2 linked regions of the Teredinibacter turnerae T7901 genome follow. The protein of the gene in region 1 interacts with the protein of each later gene in a pairwise test. Links are inferred from orthologs where the notes say so. Each region holds a gene or a part of one and is shown in the gene's direction. Other genes may lie near its edges.

Region 1 (5,419 bases):
CGCCTGGGAAAGCAGCTCCAAATCACACGTATCGGCAATGACTGATGGTGATTTTTACGGTAGCGAACAGTCGGTGACCGTCGATAGCGCGACTACCGTCAGTATCCAATTAGTAACCGACGCGGGTGAAACCCTGGTGCTCAAAGACTCGTTGCCCTTGCAGGCGAGTGAGATTATCGATTCTTCAGTACTGAGCAAAACGGCACTTACTGCATTCCTGGCTGAGCAAATCGAAGACGCAAAAGCGCAAGACGTGCTTTTCTCTCTGCACATGAAAGCAACGATGATGAAAGTTTCAGACCCAATCATCTTTGGTCACGCGGTGAAAGTGTTCTACAACAGCGTGTTTGATAAACATGCTGCAACTTTTGCTGAACTGGGCGTTGATGCAAACAACGGTGTTGGTGACGTATACGCCAAAATTGCGGCCCTGCCAGACGATAAGCGAGCGGAAATCGAAGCCGATTTCGCCGCGCTCTATGCCGAGCGTCCTCCTTTGGCAATGGTCAACTCCGACAAGGGTATTACCAACCTGCACGTACCAAGCGATATTATTATCGATGCCTCAATGCCTGCGATGATTCGCGCATCCGGTCAAATGTGGGGGCCGGATGGTAAGCAGAAGGATACCAAGGCGGTGATTCCTGATCGCTGCTACGCGGGTGTTTACCAAACGACTATCGAATTTTGTAAACAGCACGGTGCTTTCGACCCTACGACAATGGGCACGGTACCTAATGTTGGTTTGATGGCGCAAAAAGCAGAAGAGTACGGCTCGCACGACAAGACTTTCGAAATTTCTGCCGCGGGCAAGGTTCAGGTCGTCGACGCTGACGGGACGGTGTTGATGGAACACAGCGTAGAGCCCGGAGATATCTTCCGTGCCTGTCAGGTGAAGGATGCGCCGGTGCAGGATTGGGTGAAGCTCGCGGTTACCCGTGCACGTCTGTCCGCAACTCCTGCGGTATTCTGGCTGGACGAAGCCCGAGCTCACGATGCCCAGTTGATCGAGAAGGTGAAAACTTATCTTCAAGACCACGACACCGACGGCTTGGACATCCGCATTCTTGCTCCAGTAGAGGCGACTCAGTTTTCATTGGAGCGTATGAAGAACGGCGAAGACACCATTTCGGTTACTGGCAATGTGTTGCGTGACTACCTGACTGACCTGTTCCCGATTTTGGAGCTGGGCACCAGTGCGAAAATGCTGTCTGTTGTTCCTCTCATGAATGGCGGGGGATTGTTCGAAACTGGTGCGGGCGGCTCCGCGCCGAAGCACGTCGAGCAGTTTGTGCAGGAAAATCACCTGCGCTGGGATTCGCTCGGCGAGTTTCTCGCACTTGCAGCATCGTTTGAGCATTACGGTGTTGTTCATAGTAGCGAGCAAGCAAAAGTCCTCGCCGATACACTTGATAAGGCAACCGCTAAATTTCTCGACAATAACAAATCGCCTTCGCGTAAAGTCGGTGAATTAGACAATCGCGGCAGCCATTTCTACCTGGCGCTCTACTGGGCACAGGAGCTGGCGGCGCAGAATGCGGATACAGCGTTACAAAGCCAGTTCACAACGGTTGCCGAAGCAATGTCAGCTGCGGAACAGGCTATTGTCGACGAATTGAACAGCGCACAGGGACAAGCAGTAGAAATTAATGGCTATTACAAGCCAGAACCCGCTTTGGTGTCTGCAGCCATGCGTGCGAGCAAGACTTTAAATGCGATTGTTGATGCAATTTAAGCTATACAGGTTGTAAAAAAGGCCGCCTCCTTGAGAAAGGAGAGCGGCCTTTTTTATTCTAGCTACTTTACAAGAGCGCCTTAATCTAGGATTCTGTGATGAGATGATCCTCTAGGTTGGGTGCTTTCTCGTTATCCTGTGACTCAGAATCGTCTGCCGAAGCAGGCGTTTTGAGCACGCGAATATGTTTGGCATGTAAGCCTTTATCGCCCTGTTCTATGTCGAAACTTACAGGCTGGCCGGCTTTTAGCGTGCGGTATCCATCCATTTCAACGGAAGAGTAGTGTGCGAAGAGATCTTCGCCGCCGCCTTCGGGCAAAATAAACCCAAAGCCTTTGGCGTTGTTAAACCATTTTACGGTTCCGGTAGGCATATCTCGGTCCCTTTATCTTGTTGCTTTTAACCCCATATACATCCAACGGGTACTTATTGTTATACAGCGCCCGTCTCCCTGACGGGTTGAACACTTTGTAACCAACATGACGCCAGTTGTCAAGTATTTGCGCAAACTGAACTGTTTGCCTCCTTTTGGTTCAGTTAGAATCAGGTTCTATAACGTTTTGTGTGGTTGGTGTAATACATGAGAAATTCGAAAAATCTTCATCTAACATTAAGTAAAGATGACGATGTGGACTCAGGCGCAGACAGTGGGCTGGCTCTTCAGGAAGCAAAGCCTCGTTTGAAAAAGCCGCCAATGTACAAGGTGGTACTTTTGAATGACGATTACACGCCTATGGAGTTTGTCGTCCACGTTCTGGAGTCATTCTTTAATATGGATCGCGAGAAGGCCACACATGTCATGTTGACAGTTCACACGAAGGGGAAGGCAGTGTGTGGTGTTTATTCCCGGGATGTTGCAGAAACAAAGGCGATGCAAGTGAACCAATTTGCTCGTCAAAACGAACATCCTTTACTGTGTGAGATCGAAGCTTGTGATGATGGCGATTCTGATTGATTTCAGGTCAAACGCAAAAACTGGCACTGTTTTCGAATAACTCTTAACAGTGTTAGTGAAACTAACAGGTGTATAAACGATGCTGAGCAAAGAGCTAGAAGCAACATTGAACAACGCATTCAAAGGTGCCCGTTCAAAACGTCATGAGTTTATGACAGTAGAGCATCTTCTACTCGCCCTGTTGGACAACGAATCGGCAGCGAGCGTGCTACGCGCGTGCGGTGCCGATTTGGGCATTTTGAGGCGGGACCTTTCAGAGTTTGTCGATACGACAACGCCATTGATACCGGAGACCGACAAAGAGCGGGAAACCCAGCCGACACTGGGCTTCCAGCGGGTTCTACAAAGAGCCGTGTTCCATGTCCAATCCTCCGGTAAAAACGAAGTCACTGGTGCAAATGTGCTGGTGGCAATTTTCAGCGAGCAGGAAAGTCAGGCGGTTTACTACCTGAAGCAACAGAGTATTGCTCGTATTGATGTCGTAAATTTTATCACTCACGGTATTTCCAAAGTCTCCGGTTCGAACCCGCATGCAGACCATGGCAGCGAGCAAATGGACGAGGAAGTAACTGGCACGGGTGAGGGAGGCCAGACAAATCCTCTCGAGTCGTTTGCGACAAATTTGAATGAACAAGCACAAAAAGGTCGTATAGATCCGCTTGTGGGTCGAGATTACGAAGTGGAGCGTGTAATTCAAATACTCGCTCGCAGGCGCAAAAACAACCCATTACTGGTTGGTGAAAGTGGTGTCGGTAAAACGGCAATCGCTGAGGGCCTGGCTAAAAAAATCATCGATAAAGAAGTACCCGAGGTACTCGAAAACAGCGTGGTTTACTCGCTCGATTTGGGTTCTTTACTTGCTGGAACAAAGTACCGAGGCGATTTTGAAAAACGCTTTAAAGGCCTGTTGGCGGAACTTAAAAAGCGTGAAGGTGCTGTATTGTTTATTGATGAGATACACACAATCATTGGTGCCGGTGCAGCGTCTGGGGGCGTGATGGATGCGTCCAACCTGCTAAAACCGCTTCTTACAAGTGGTGATTTACGCTGTATCGGTTCGACAACCTTCCAGGAGTACCGCGGTATTTTTGACAAAGACCGTGCGCTGTCTCGTCGTTTCCAAAAAATCGACGTGAACGAGCCTTCTGTCGATGATACTTACAAAATTTTGAAGGGGCTGAAAAGTCGCTTTGAGAAGCACCACAATCTCAAGTATACGGATACCGCCCTTAAAAGTGCGTCCGAACTTGCAGCCAAATACATCAGTGATCGTTTTATGCCTGATAAAGCGATCGACGTTATCGATGAGGCGGGCGCATATCAGCAGTTGCAACCGGAATCCAAACGCAAAAAAATTATTGGTGTAAAAGACATCGAAAATATTATTGCGAAGATAGCACGGGTGCCGGCGAAAACCGTCACTTCAAGCGATAAGGAATTGCTTTCAAAACTTGAAGATACCTTGCGTATGACGGTTTTCGGCCAAGAAGAAGCGATTTCCGCGATTTCTTCCGCAATTAAGCTTAATCGGGCCGGGCTGACCAATCACGATAAGCCCATTGGTTCTTTCCTCTTTGCAGGTCCTACAGGCGTGGGTAAAACGGAGCTGTGTAAGCAGCTGGCGAGCGCGATGGGTGTTGAGTTGGTGCGTTTCGATATGTCGGAATACATGGAAAGGCATACTGTTTCCCGCTTGATTGGTGCGCCTCCTGGCTATGTCGGTTTTGATCAGGGCGGGTTGCTCACAGATGCTGTTACCAAGCAGCCTCATTGTGTAGTGCTGCTCGACGAAATCGAAAAAGCTCATCCGGATGTATTTAACCTGCTGCTTCAGGTAATGGATCACGGGACACTTACCGACAACAATGGGCGTGCAGCCGATTTTAGAAATATTGTTCTTATCATGACGACAAATGCCGGTGCAGAGACGATGAGCAGAACTTCAATCGGGTTCACTCAGCAGGATCACACAACCGACGGCATGGAGGCAATTAAGCGCGCGTTTACGCCTGAGTTCCGCAATCGGCTTGACAGTATTATCCAGTTTGGCAGCTTGTCGCTCGAGGTGGTTAAAACCGTTGTCGATAAGTTCCTTATGGAGCTGCAACATCAGCTAGATGACAAGAAAATTACGCTTGAAGTCACTGATGAAGCGCGAGAATGGTTGGCTGTTAACGGCTACGACGAAAAAATGGGTGCGCGGCCAATGGCTCGGATAATCCAGGATATGGTCAAAAAACCGCTTGCAGAGATGTTGCTGTTTGGTGAGCTATCTGACGGTGGCGGGGTTGTCTCGGTGGTGGTGGAAGACGGTAAGCTCAAAGTCGTTCCTCACCCTGAAGTATCCGCTGAACAGCGCACACCGGAAGTCTGCACTTAAAAAGTAAACCGCTCTCTCAGGGTTTGGTGCGTTCTGGTTCGTAGCGCGAAACTAAAAAGGCCTGCACTAATCGCAGGCCTTTTTCATGTAGATATGTGATGTTAACGGGCGCGATAGGTGATCCGGCCTTTGCTCAGATCATACGGGGTCATTTCTACTTTGACCTTGTCGCCGGTGAGAATACGGATATAGTTTTTACGCATTTTGCCAGAAATATGTGCGGTCACAACATGACCGTTTTCTAGCTTTACTCGGAAGGTAGTATTGGGGAGAGTATCAATAACTTCGCCTTCCAGCTCAAAATTGTCTTCTTTTGCCATTCGGCAGAAACCTCAATTCTGTTGTCGGA
Region 2 (11,584 bases), 760 kb from region 1 along the record:
ATCGCCTGATTTTGGGATTTCAAATAGCGGGACACGCCAACAATGGTGCCGGTGGTGCCCATCGAGCTGACAAAATGAGTGACCTTGCCAGTCGTCTGTTGCCAGATCTCAGGGCCAGTGGTATCGAAATGCGCTTGCGGATTGTCAAGATTGGCGAATTGGTTCAGCTGCAGGCCTTTACCCTCGGAAACCATAGCCTGTGCCAGATCGCGCGCGCCTTCCATCCCCTGTTCACGGGTCACCAGGACCAACTCAGCACCATAGGCTGCCATCGCAGCCTTGCGCTCCTCTGTCGCGTTATCTGGCATGATAAGTATCATGCGGTAACCCTTGATAGCAGCGGCCATCGCCAGTGCTATACCCGTGTTGCCACTGGTCGCTTCAATTAGGGTATCGCCGGGTTTGATATCGCCGCGCGCTTCAGCGCGCGCGATCATCGAGAGTGCTGGCCTGTCTTTTACTGATCCTGCGGGGTTATTACCTTCAAGCTTGACCAGTACGGTACTGTCGAGCCCTGCAGTAAGACGCTGCAGTTTGACGAGCGGCGTATTGCCAATACAGGATTCAATTGTGGGAAAGTCCATCAAACCGTGACTCCGTGGTAATCACATTGGTTGGCTAACTACAGTTTGGTCGTATAGACACTGGTCGCGCATTCTAACAGTTCTGCTTCCTAATTATCTGCTTTTTGCCTATCCTATGGCTGTAAAATCAACACGTCGCCGCAGCCGAATACAAGCACTCACGTTGCATGAACGAAGGTCATATAGAACGATCGCGTCAATTCGGAAATATTCAAATAATTTAACTGCACAAGCAGCACGTCTTTTTTATGAGCACACACAGAGCCCTCAGGAGTCGGATCAACAAGTTGCTACTGGCGCCGGCGGTAATTATGTGTCTGCTGTTATCGCTTTGCTTTATCGTAATCACCGGCCAGTTTATTCATCAACAACAACTGCAAAGAACATCCTTTGTGGCAACCGTGTTCGATGGAATACAAGACACCCGCCTGGTAGATCAGTCGCTACTCAATCAAATTTCGATGTCATTGCTCGCCGTAGACGGCTTTCGCACAGTGATGCTGATCAACAATGAGGGCAATATTTTATGGGCCAGAGGGCTTCCGCTCGGGCAAGATAAATTACGCCGTGTTGTACAGGCGCCAGAGCTACAAACCAGCGTGTGTGAAATGCGCCGCTGCTATACCAGAATTCCAATAAAACGCGGTGTCAAAGTTATTCTGAGCAACCGCAACATTGGCAACACCGGCCATAGCATTCTTGTCGTTACCGATAATTACCATTTAAACATACTCAATTACGATGCGCTGATCGCCGTCATAGGCACTCTCGCACTGTGTCTTGCCGTTGCTGTTTTTTTTGCACAGCGGTTTCGCGATGAAATTACACGCCCGCTTGTCATTATTCAAAGTGGCGTACAAAAGTATTCGCAGGGAAAATTTGATAGCCCGATTTCACCAAAAGAGGGCCGCTACTACAGCAAGTTAATTAACAGTATTAATGAACTCGCAGCCAAACTTAAAGGCGCACAGGACAACCTGAATTACAGTATTGAGCAGACCACGGCGGAACTGCGTGAAACCCTGGAAACCGTCGAAATCCAAAATATCGAACTGGATATTGCGCGCAAAGGCGCCATCCAGGCGAGCAAGGTGAAATCTGAATTTCTCGCCAATACCAGCCACGAAATTCGAACACCATTAAACGGTATATTAGGCTTTTCCGAACTGCTCAAAAAAACCGAGCTCAACCCGCTGCAGGAAGATTATCTCGAGACGATTTACGAGTCGGCGAAAGGCCTGCTCACCATTATCAACGATATTCTCGACTTCTCGCGCCTTGAAACCGGCAAGCTCACCCTGGAATACAAACCGGTACGGCTGCGCCAGGTTCTCGAAGAAGCGCTGCGCTTACAAGCGCCTGCGGCGCACGAGAAAAAACTGCGCTTGTTAACCATTGTGGATCACGATATTCCAGAACATTTGCTGGGAGACCCGTTGCGCCTTAAACAAGTGCTTACTAATCTGCTCTCAAACGCCATAAAATTCACCAATGTAGGCCACATACTTATCAGTGTCAGCAAGGAAGATCGTGCAGATAATCAGATCACCCTTCAGTTTCGCATCACCGACAGTGGTATTGGGCTAAACCAGGATCAACAGGAAAAGCTGTTCGACGCGTTCACTCAATTGGACGCGAGTGACAGCCGCACTCACGGCGGCACTGGCCTGGGGCTGGCAATCGCCAAGGGGCTGGTTGATCGAATGCATGGCGAAATAGGCGTAGAAAGCGAGCCAGGCAAGGGCGCTACGTTCTGGTTTACCTCCATACTTGGTCGCAACCCGAATGCTGCCAGTTCCGCTGGCTACCTAATGGGAACCCTGCGCAATACCCGCACTCTGGTCTATGACTGTTCACTGATGAGCCGCACGGAAATCACACATTACCTTCGAGGCTGGGGCGCATCGGTGACTGAAATTGCGGTGTTTGAGGATATCGAGCATAAAACCGAAGAGGCCTGTCGCTCCGGGCAGATCCACCTTGCGGTATTGGACGCGCAAAGTGACGACAACAGTTTCGACAAGGGCCGCCTGCGAAAAATTGTCGATTGCTTGAACCAGGATTATTCAATTCCGGTCGTGATACTCGCCTCCCCCTCGCTGGAAAGGCTAATCACCCCGGAAATGACAGGCACCCATGCAACTATTATGCAGCGGCCAATTTTCTGCAACCGACTTCACCAGGTTGTGTGTGAACAACTGGGTATCATTATTCCACGCTCGGATCGAGATAGCCCAGAGGCACTTGTAGAGCGTTTACAAGAGGATATTCGAGTTTTGGCGGTCGACGACAACCCGGCGAATTTACGCCTTGTCTCCGAACTGCTGAAAGAGATGCACGTTAAGGTGGTAACAGTGGACAACGGTGCGGACGCTATTCGCCTGAGCCAAACGTCGCAATTCGACCTGATATTAATGGATATTCAGATGCCGGGAATGGATGGACTGGAAGCGACCAAGCGCTTGCGCAGCAGTGAGTCCAGAGAAGAGCGCACGCCCGTGGTGGCACTTACCGCGCACGCTGCGAATGAGCAAAAATCGCGATTTTTACTGGCCGGAATGGACGATTATCTCACCAAGCCAGTGAGTGAAAACGAGTTGCGTCATATCATCGACCGTTGGGTCACCCGCAATCCGTTCACACAGCGAACCCCGTCGCAGCTTTCCGCACCACCCGCAGAGTTCACCCCCGCGCCGACAATACACATCAATAAACCGGTTGACCTGAAACTGTCGCTGCATCTGGCGAAAAACAAACCGGATCTCGCTGAAGAGATGCTCTCGATGCTTCTGGTATCACTGCCAGATACTGCTGCAGCCATTGAACAGGCAATGACTGACAGCAATAAGCTCAACCTACTGGAGGTAGTGCATAAACTTCATGGCGGTTGCTGCTATTGCGGTGTCCCGAGGTTGAAGCGCCTCAGCGAAGAACTGGACCAGCAACTGCAAAACGCGGTCGAGCAAGGCACACCGGTTGAACCACTGATGCCAAAACTGCGCGAACTTATTGTCGCCATTCAGGAACTGATCACCTGGAGCGATGGAATCGACCTGAAAGAATTGTTTGCTGTCGACCCAGGCTAGGGCCTGTTAACACTAATTCGATTCAATCTGTTGCGGCTAAAATTTCGCTATCGAGTGATGCGGCACCCCGACGTTTAGAGCATAGTTTGATTGTTCCAAATGAGCGATAAACAACGCTGAGAGCGGGATTTTAGCCGCAACCCGCAGGGCTGGGCCTGTATTTCCAGGCTGATGCGTTATTTTTCGCTCGTTTAGCCCGCTAAACAACGCCAAAAATGCCTTTCATCCTGAAAATACAGGCTCCAGCAGAGCGAATTGAATTAGTGTTAACAGGCCCTAGGGAACCTCTGTGCAAAGTGTTTGGCCGATAATTCAGGTTTGTCTCCAGTATAGAGCGTGGGTGAGCTCGCCACTGCAAACCCCTCGACCAAAGATGTCGCGTGGCTGCGACTTGCCGACGCGGCCATAAGCCAACTACAAAAACAATTCTCGGCTTTTTAGCTCGCGGCCGCCAAGCACCATGTTCACGGCCAGGCGGCACACCCGTTTCGCTATACGACGAGTCTCCTCCTGCTGCCACTGCCCCTCCCCCAGCATTGCAATCTCCGCTCCGGAGCAAATCAACGCGCGCCTGTCATTATTAAGGGCAGTGGGTGTGAATCCATCAGCAGGATCAAACCGGTAGAAGCGTTCAGAATTGCACCCTATCGCCTCGCCCAAAGTATCCATCGAAAAATTTATACCGTAACCCAGCTCTGCCAAAAGCTGTAATTCAAACTCCCGTAGAGGAATATCCTCTTCGCCTGGTACCGCCTGGGACAAACTCAGCAGTGCCCGTTGATAGCTGGCAAACAAACCGGCGTACTCAAACTCTACGGGAAGTAGTTTCTGTAACAGCTCGTTTAAATACAGACCGCAAAAAAGTGAGGTCCCAGCCCCAAGAATAGGGGCAGATAAGGTTTCCAGGTCAGACAGGTTTTTTAATTCGCCACTACCGCTGTAGTGAACCACTAGCGGAATAAACGGTTGGGGTTTAGTCGTCGCCTGCCGCTTGCGCGACGGTAAGCGGTGAACAGCTTTCAACTTGCCGTGCTGCCGTGTAAATAATTCCAGAATAATACGGCTATCGGTGAAGCTGCGGGAATGCAGCAGAAACCCGACCTCCTGCTCCACCGCATGCTTCATTAACTGTCGAAGCCCAAACTGCGCAATGCACGCTCGTCATCAGACCAGCCGCTTTTTACCTTAACCCAAAGTTTGAGCATTACTTTGCAGTCGAAAAGCTTTTCCATATCCAGACGCGCCTGCTGACCAATCTGCTTTATGCGCTCACCCTTTTCGCCAATAATCATTTTTTTCTGGCCGTCGCGCTCTACCAGAATCAGCCCGTGAATAGTAATCAGGCGTGGTGTTTCTTCGTATTGCTCAATTTCAACCGCCGATTGATAGGGAACCTCATCGCCAAGCTGGCGCATTATTTTTTCACGAATAATTTCTGCGGCGAGGTAGCGGGAATTTTTGTCGGTAATTTCATCCTCCGCAAACATGTGCGGCGCCTCGGGCAAAAAGCTCGCAACCAGTTGCTCCAACCGCTCCAGATTCTGGTGACGCAAAGCCGAAACAGGCACCAACTCTGCCTTGGGCAACGCAGTTTCCAATTGCTTCAAGTGCGGCAGCAGTACGGATTTATCATCGAGCTGATCGACCTTGTTTACCGCAACGATGATCGGCGATTCACACCGTTGCAGCTGTTCCAGGACCCATTCGTCTTCATCCGTCCAGATATTTTTATCGACAACAAACACAACGACGTCTACATCCTTAATGGCGGAGGAGGCAGATTTGTTCATATAACGATTGATCGCTTTGCCGTGACCTTTATGAATACCTGGTGTATCCACGAAAATCATCTGCACATCACCAACAGTTTTAATCCCCAGCATATTGTTGCGGGTCGTTTGGGGCTTGCGCGATGTAATCGCAAGCTTTTGTTCAATAAGATGGTTAAGTAGGGTCGATTTACCCACGTTCGGACGCCCGACTATGGCGATGTATCCCGAATATTGCGTGCCCATAAGCGCCTCAAAATAAATTGGATGTCGTGAGCGCTAAGCGCCCAGGGGAGAGAAAACTGCAGTTTGCGGGAAACGAAGCTTGTTACCTTACGCCCAGCTGCTTCAGCATAGCTGCTGCCGCGAGCTTTTCTGCGTTGCGCTTGCTGCTACTGGTTGCAACCGTTTTGCCCTGACTGCGGCCAATATCGCAGGAAACCTGAAACTCGGGCGAATGCGCCTGTCCCAACTGGCTCTCTACGGTGTACACGGGCAGCGGCTGGCGCAATTCCTGTAAGTACTCTTGTAGCCGGGTTTTAGGGTCTTTAACAGATGAGTTCAAATCGATGGCATCCAAGCGCTCGCCAAACCAGTGCAGTACAGTATCGCGACACCTATCCATCCCTGATTCGAGGTAAATAGCCCCAATCAGCGCCTCTACGGCATCTGCCAGAATAGAGGCACGGCGAAACCCACCACTTTTGAGTTCACCTTCGCCCAAGTACAAAAATTCACCGAGATCAAAGTCCTTCGCTAATTCCGCCAGGGTTTCCCCTTTAACCAGACTAGCACGTAACCGGCTAAGGTCGCCCTCGCGAGCTTTTGGGAATCGCTGGTACAGATTCTCAGCAATAAGAAAGTTCAATAACGAGTCGCCTAAAAATTCGAGACGTTCGTTATTATTGCTGCCAACGCTTCGATGAGAGAGGGCTTTTTCAAGTAAAGAAATGTCACTGAAAGTGTAGTTCAGCGCTTTACTCAGCTGGTTTAGTTTCGTTTTCGACAAGGAACTCACAACAGGCTTCCGGGTTTGAACTGTCCAGCTGGCTTCTGAACTTAAGAACAACGTCAATATTCAGCATCAAAGGTACGCGCACTTCGTATTCACTGTTTACCAGGGTTCTATCTTTTTTCCGCACGATTTTGATGGAGTTAGCTTCTTGACCGCGAACATTGTTGATCATCATGTAGTTCGACAATATTTTGCTGATCTCGCCTTTGTCCATCGTGTTGATGTCACGCGGCTGTTCGGTCAACGATTTGAGCGCGTCTTTAATCGACATGTTATCAATATAGTGCGGGCCAAGCTTAAACGCGCAGGTTAATACGAACCCGGCAACAGCCAGAATCAACAACCAGCTGATGGAACCCAAGCCGGATTGCCGCCGCATGATTCTCTCAGGTGCTTTCACAGGTTACTCCTCTCTGCTTTTATCAGGACTATATACTACCGATACGGGAGAAGCTGGGAATACTCAAGAGCTTGTCCCAGTGCATCCAAATCGCGAAAGCTTTGCCTACGATCCGCTCTTCCGGTACAAAACCCCACTCCCGGCCATCGGAGCTGTTGTCTCGATTATCGCCCATCATCAAGTAATGGCCTTCGGGCACCTGCCACACGCCGTTACGACTCAAGCGACCAGGAACTGTACATTTACGGCTGTGGTAGCTGACCCCGTCCAATGTTTCTTCAAACACCTGGTAGTGCGCAGAACCATAAGCGCAGGCACTCTCCGTTTCGTCTTTTACCAGCTTCTGCGGTACCTGTTCGCCATTGACGAACAGAACATTATTCACATAGCGAATTTCGTCGCCAGGAAGCCCGATCACTCGCTTGATGTAATACACATCTTTATGGGGGGGAAAGAACACCATCACCTCGCCCCGCTTTGGTTCCCCCACAGGAACCAGTTTATTGCGAAACACCGGCATACGAACGCCGTAAGAAAATTTGCTCACCGCAATAAAGTCACCCACCAGCAAAGTTGGCACCATGGACTCAGACGGGATTTGAAAGGGTTCGATCAAAAACGAACGCAAGGCAAACACCAGAAAAAGCACCGGGAAAAACGACTTTGAGTACTCCACCAGAGCGGGCTCGGCAGCCACAGCAGCTCGCGCCTGCACAAAACCAGGGTCATTCGTGTCGCCTTCACCGGAATGGCTGAACTGCGCCTCAACGGCAGCGATCGCGGCGTTTCGCCCTTTGCGCAAAAACGCGATATCGTAAAGCCAAACCAGCCCAGTACCGGCTACTAAGAGCATTAAAATCAGCGGTAAATTAATATCCATTGAGTCCCCGTTCTACAGGTTTGCCAGCAAGTATTTTTGACAGATCGCGCCGCTAGCTGTGATGACTGTCGTAACTGTTTATATTTTTTATCTCAGCACAGAGCAACAAAGCTCGGCCGAGAAAGCCTGATTTTTTGGCCCAGCTTAACTGTCGACTTTCAGCACTGCTAAAAAAGCCTCTTGTGGAATTTCCACGCGACCAACCTGCTTCATGCGTTTTTTACCGGCTTTCTGTTTCTCCAAGAGCTTCTTCTTGCGCGTTACATCGCCGCCATAGCATTTCGCGGTAACGTTTTTGCGTAATGCTTTTACTGTAGTTCGAGCAACAATTTGGCCACCAATCGCCGCTTGAATAGCGACATCAAACATTTGCCGCGGAATCAACTCCTTCATTTTGTCTGCCAGCGCTCGCCCTTTATAAGGGGCGTTATCGCGGTGAACAATAAGCGCAAGCGCGTCAACCTTTTCTGAGTTGATAAGCACATCCAAACGCACCAGTTTGGCAGCTTCAAAGCGAACAAAATTGTAATCGAGCGATGCGAAACCGCGGCTCACAGATTTAAGGCGGTCGAAGAAATCCATGACCACTTCGTTCATTGGAAGTTCGTAGGAAACAGACACCTGACTGCCGACATACTGCAGATTTTTCTGGATGCCGCGCTTCTCGACACAGAGCGTAATAACCGCACCCAGGTAATCGGACGGAACCAGAATATTGGCTTCACAAATCGGCTCACGCATCTCATCAATAAACCCGACATCCGGCAACTTGGAGGGGTTATCGACATAGATGGTAGTCCCATCACTGGTCACCACTTCGTAAACTACAGTCGGCGCGGTGGTGATCAGATCGAGGTCATATTCGCGTTCCAGGCGCTCCTGGATAATCTCCATATGGAGCATGCCGAGGAAGCCACAACGAAAACCGAAACCCAAAGCATCGGAGCTTTCCGGTTCGTAAAACAGCGACGCGTCGTTCAGCGTCAATTTGGCCAGCGCCTCACGAAAGGATTCATAATCATCGGAGCTTACCGGGAACAAACCCGCATATACCTGCGGTTTGACTTTCTGGAAACCGGGCAGCGCCTTCACATCGGCGGTGTTCGAGTGGGTAATAGTATCCCCCACCGGGGCGCCCAAAATCTCCTTAATACCAGCGACGACAAAGCCCACTTCACCGGCCCTCAGCACACCGGTCACATGGCGTTTGGGCGTGAAGACCCCAACCATATCAACCACATGGGCCTTACCAATAGATTTAGATATGATTTTATCTTTGGTCTTCAAAGTGCCCTGCGTGACCCGCACCAGCGAAACCACCCCGAGATAGTTGTCGAACCAGGAATCGATAATCAGCGCTTGTAGCGGCGCATCAATATCCCCGACTGGCGCGGGAATCCCGTTCACCAGCGCTTCCAACACATCTTCAATACCCAAACCGGATTTGGCGCTGCAGCGCACAGCCTCAGTCGCGTCTATACCGATGATGTCTTCCACTTCCTGGGCCACCTTATCTGGCTCGGCCTGCGGCAAATCCATCTTGTTAAGTACAGGGATTACTTCCAAGCCTTGCTCAATTGCGGTGTAGCAGTTGGCTACCGATTGAGCTTCCACACCTTGTGCGGCGTCCACCACCAGCAGCGCCCCCTCACAGGCAGCAAGCGAACGGGAAACCTCGTAAGAGAAGTCCACATGCCCGGGAGTGTCGATGAAATTGAGCTGGTAGGTTTTGCCGTCGCGCGCTTGATAATTGAGCGTCACACTCTGCGCTTTAATAGTGATTCCACGCTCGCGCTCCAGTTCCATAGAATCGAGCACCTGCTCAGCCATCTCCCGGTCGGAAAGGCCTCCGCAATGCTGAATAAACCGATCGGCAAGGGTCGACTTACCATGGTCAATGTGGGCAATAATTGAGAAATTTCGAATATGACTCAGGTCTGACACTAGTGGCTGCAACTCGCGAGGGTTAGGTTAAATTTCAGGGCGGCAAGTCTACAGTAATTGCTCAGCCTAAGCCATGCGCCAAACCTGCCATAGATAAGGCGCGCAAGCATTATTCGATCCGGATTGTGCGGAAGGTGGGGCTTCCGTCACGGAAGAAGCGAATTGGGACCAAGTCGTCCGCTGGCAGCGCCTTCATGACGCGGGTGTAATCGTCCACAGTCGCAATCTGTTCGAAGCCCAGTTGGGCAATCACATCACCGGGGCTGATGCCTGCATCCGCAGCCGCGCCTTGAGGATCAACCTGAGTAACCAGGACACCGCCCACTAAATGCCACTTTTCCTCTACGGTGGCATCCACCGGTTCAACCACTAAGCCAAGCCGATCCGTCACTACGTTGCCATCGGCCAGCACCTGAGCTGGCGCGTCTGACTCATGACCGGACAGACGCCCGACTTTAACATCCAGTGTTTTGCGCTTACCTTTGCGCATTACCAATACGGGTACTTCTGTATCCGGCGGCGTTGCTCCAACGGCGTGGGGCAAATCGCCGGAAGACAAAATTTCCTGGTCATCGAAGCGCAAAATAATATCGCCAACCAACAAGCCCGACATTGCAGCAGGCCCTGTCGGCTCGAGTTGCGCAACCAGTGCGCCCGCAGGTTTTTTAAGGCCAAACGAGTCAGCGAGGTCTTTGTCTACCTCCTGAATCACTACCCCGAGCCAGCCTCTGTCGACCCGCCCCTTCTCTTTCAGCTGGGACACGACATTGAGTGCCACGCTGGACGGTATCGCGAATGATAAACCAATAGAACCACCGGACCGGGTGTAGATTTGAGAATTAACCCCCACAACTTTGCCATCCAAATTAAACAAAGGGCCACCGGAGTTACCTGGGTTTATTGCGACATCCGTTTGAATAAACGGCACATAATTCTCGTTGCGCTCGGTAGGAATACTGCGGCCAATCGCACTTACAATCCCGGCACTGGCGGAAAAATCCAGCCCGAAAGGCGACCCTATAGCGACTACCCACTCGCCAATTTGAATATCATCTTTTGCGGCCAGTTCGAGGTATGGCAGCTTATCTTCGTCTACCTTAAGTAGCGCCAGATCTGACCGAGGATCGCGACCAATGACGATGGCCTTATATTCACGGCGGTCGACCAGGCGAACGACGATCTGATCAGCATCTTCGACAACATGATTGTTGGTTAAAAGGTAACCGTCGGCAGATATAAAAAAGCCTGACCCCATCGAGTGCATCTCGCGCCGGGGCAAATCACGCGGTTCGAGCAGGTGGCGAAAAATATCAGGGATCTGGTGGCCAGGGGGCAATTCAATCTCGCTTTGCCTGGCTTTAGTTGTAGTGTTTATTTTCACCACAGCAGGAGATGTTTTTTCTATGAGAGGGCGAAAGTCTGGCAGGTTATAGCTGGCAGCATTGACATCAATCGCCAGCGCGACGGTTAAAACACAGACAAATCGGAAAAAGCTTGCAGCGCGCAATTTCGGGCCCCTATTAATCGAGCATGTTTAAAGTCTGTACTATAGCGTTTTCTGCGCGGGAAATTAATCGCGCTCTAAAACATTGGTTGAGCGCCATGTTGCTTGCTGTCAACCGCACTACCGCGCCGCCGGTGATCAAGCCAGTAATAGCGGCCAACATCAAGACCCATTCTTCGGTAAAAAACTGTGCCGCCGACGCCACCGCGACTAGCATCGCCACCAGAGGTAAACCGTACGCCAGAAAAACGCCTTTCAGGAAGGAAGATTCGTCAATACCTAGAGTGACTTCATCGCCCGGCTGCAAATTACCGTACTCTGCAGGTAATGCGACTCTAACGCGGGTATAGTCATCGGAAGCGGCGAGCATACGCTGGCCACACCCGTGGCGCGCCCTGCAAG

What was found.
Region 2: the proteins of clpA (region 1) and TERTU_RS05305 interact in binary tests that used the Escherichia coli proteins (3 or more experiments, as listed by UniProt). The link is inferred for Teredinibacter turnerae T7901 from one-to-one orthologs.

Annotation. Positions count from the first base shown.
Region 1 is NC_012997.1:2,000,878-2,006,296, forward strand. The notes cover bases 2,407-5,419. They hold clpA (ATP-dependent Clp protease ATP-binding subunit ClpA), read left to right. Parts: upstream 2,407-2,769; coding sequence 2,770-5,070; downstream 5,071-5,419. Other genes in these bases: clpS (ATP-dependent Clp protease adapter ClpS), read left to right, coding at 2,407-2,690; infA (translation initiation factor IF-1), read right to left, coding at 5,172-5,390. Outside these bases: TERTU_RS08725 (NADP-dependent isocitrate dehydrogenase), read left to right, coding at 1-1,735; cold shock domain-containing protein CspD, read right to left, coding at 1,821-2,108; more of clpS, read left to right, coding at 2,316-2,406. UniProt on the Escherichia coli protein: ATP-dependent specificity component of the ClpAP protease. It directs the protease to specific substrates. It has unfoldase activity. The primary function of the ClpA-ClpP complex appears to be the degradation of unfolded or abnormal proteins.
Region 2 is NC_012997.1:1,238,810-1,250,393, reverse strand. What follows is about bases 573-3,870. They hold TERTU_RS05305 (response regulator), read left to right. Parts: upstream 573-895; coding sequence 896-3,670; downstream 3,671-3,870. Other genes in these bases: cysM (cysteine synthase CysM), read right to left, coding at 573-584. Outside these bases: more of cysM, read right to left, coding at 1-572; DNA repair protein RecO, read right to left, coding at 4,085-4,795; GTPase Era, read right to left, coding at 4,795-5,685; rnc (ribonuclease III), read right to left, coding at 5,768-6,457; TERTU_RS05285 (DUF4845 domain-containing protein), read right to left, coding at 6,417-6,854; lepB (signal peptidase I), read right to left, coding at 6,883-7,734; lepA (translation elongation factor 4), read right to left, coding at 7,879-9,678; TERTU_RS05270 (trypsin-like peptidase domain-containing protein), read right to left, coding at 9,788-11,185; TERTU_RS05265 (SoxR reducing system RseC family protein), read right to left, coding at 11,199-11,584. UniProt on the Escherichia coli protein: Member of the two-component regulatory system UvrY/BarA involved in the regulation of carbon metabolism via the CsrA/CsrB regulatory system. Phosphorylates UvrY, probably via a four-step phosphorelay.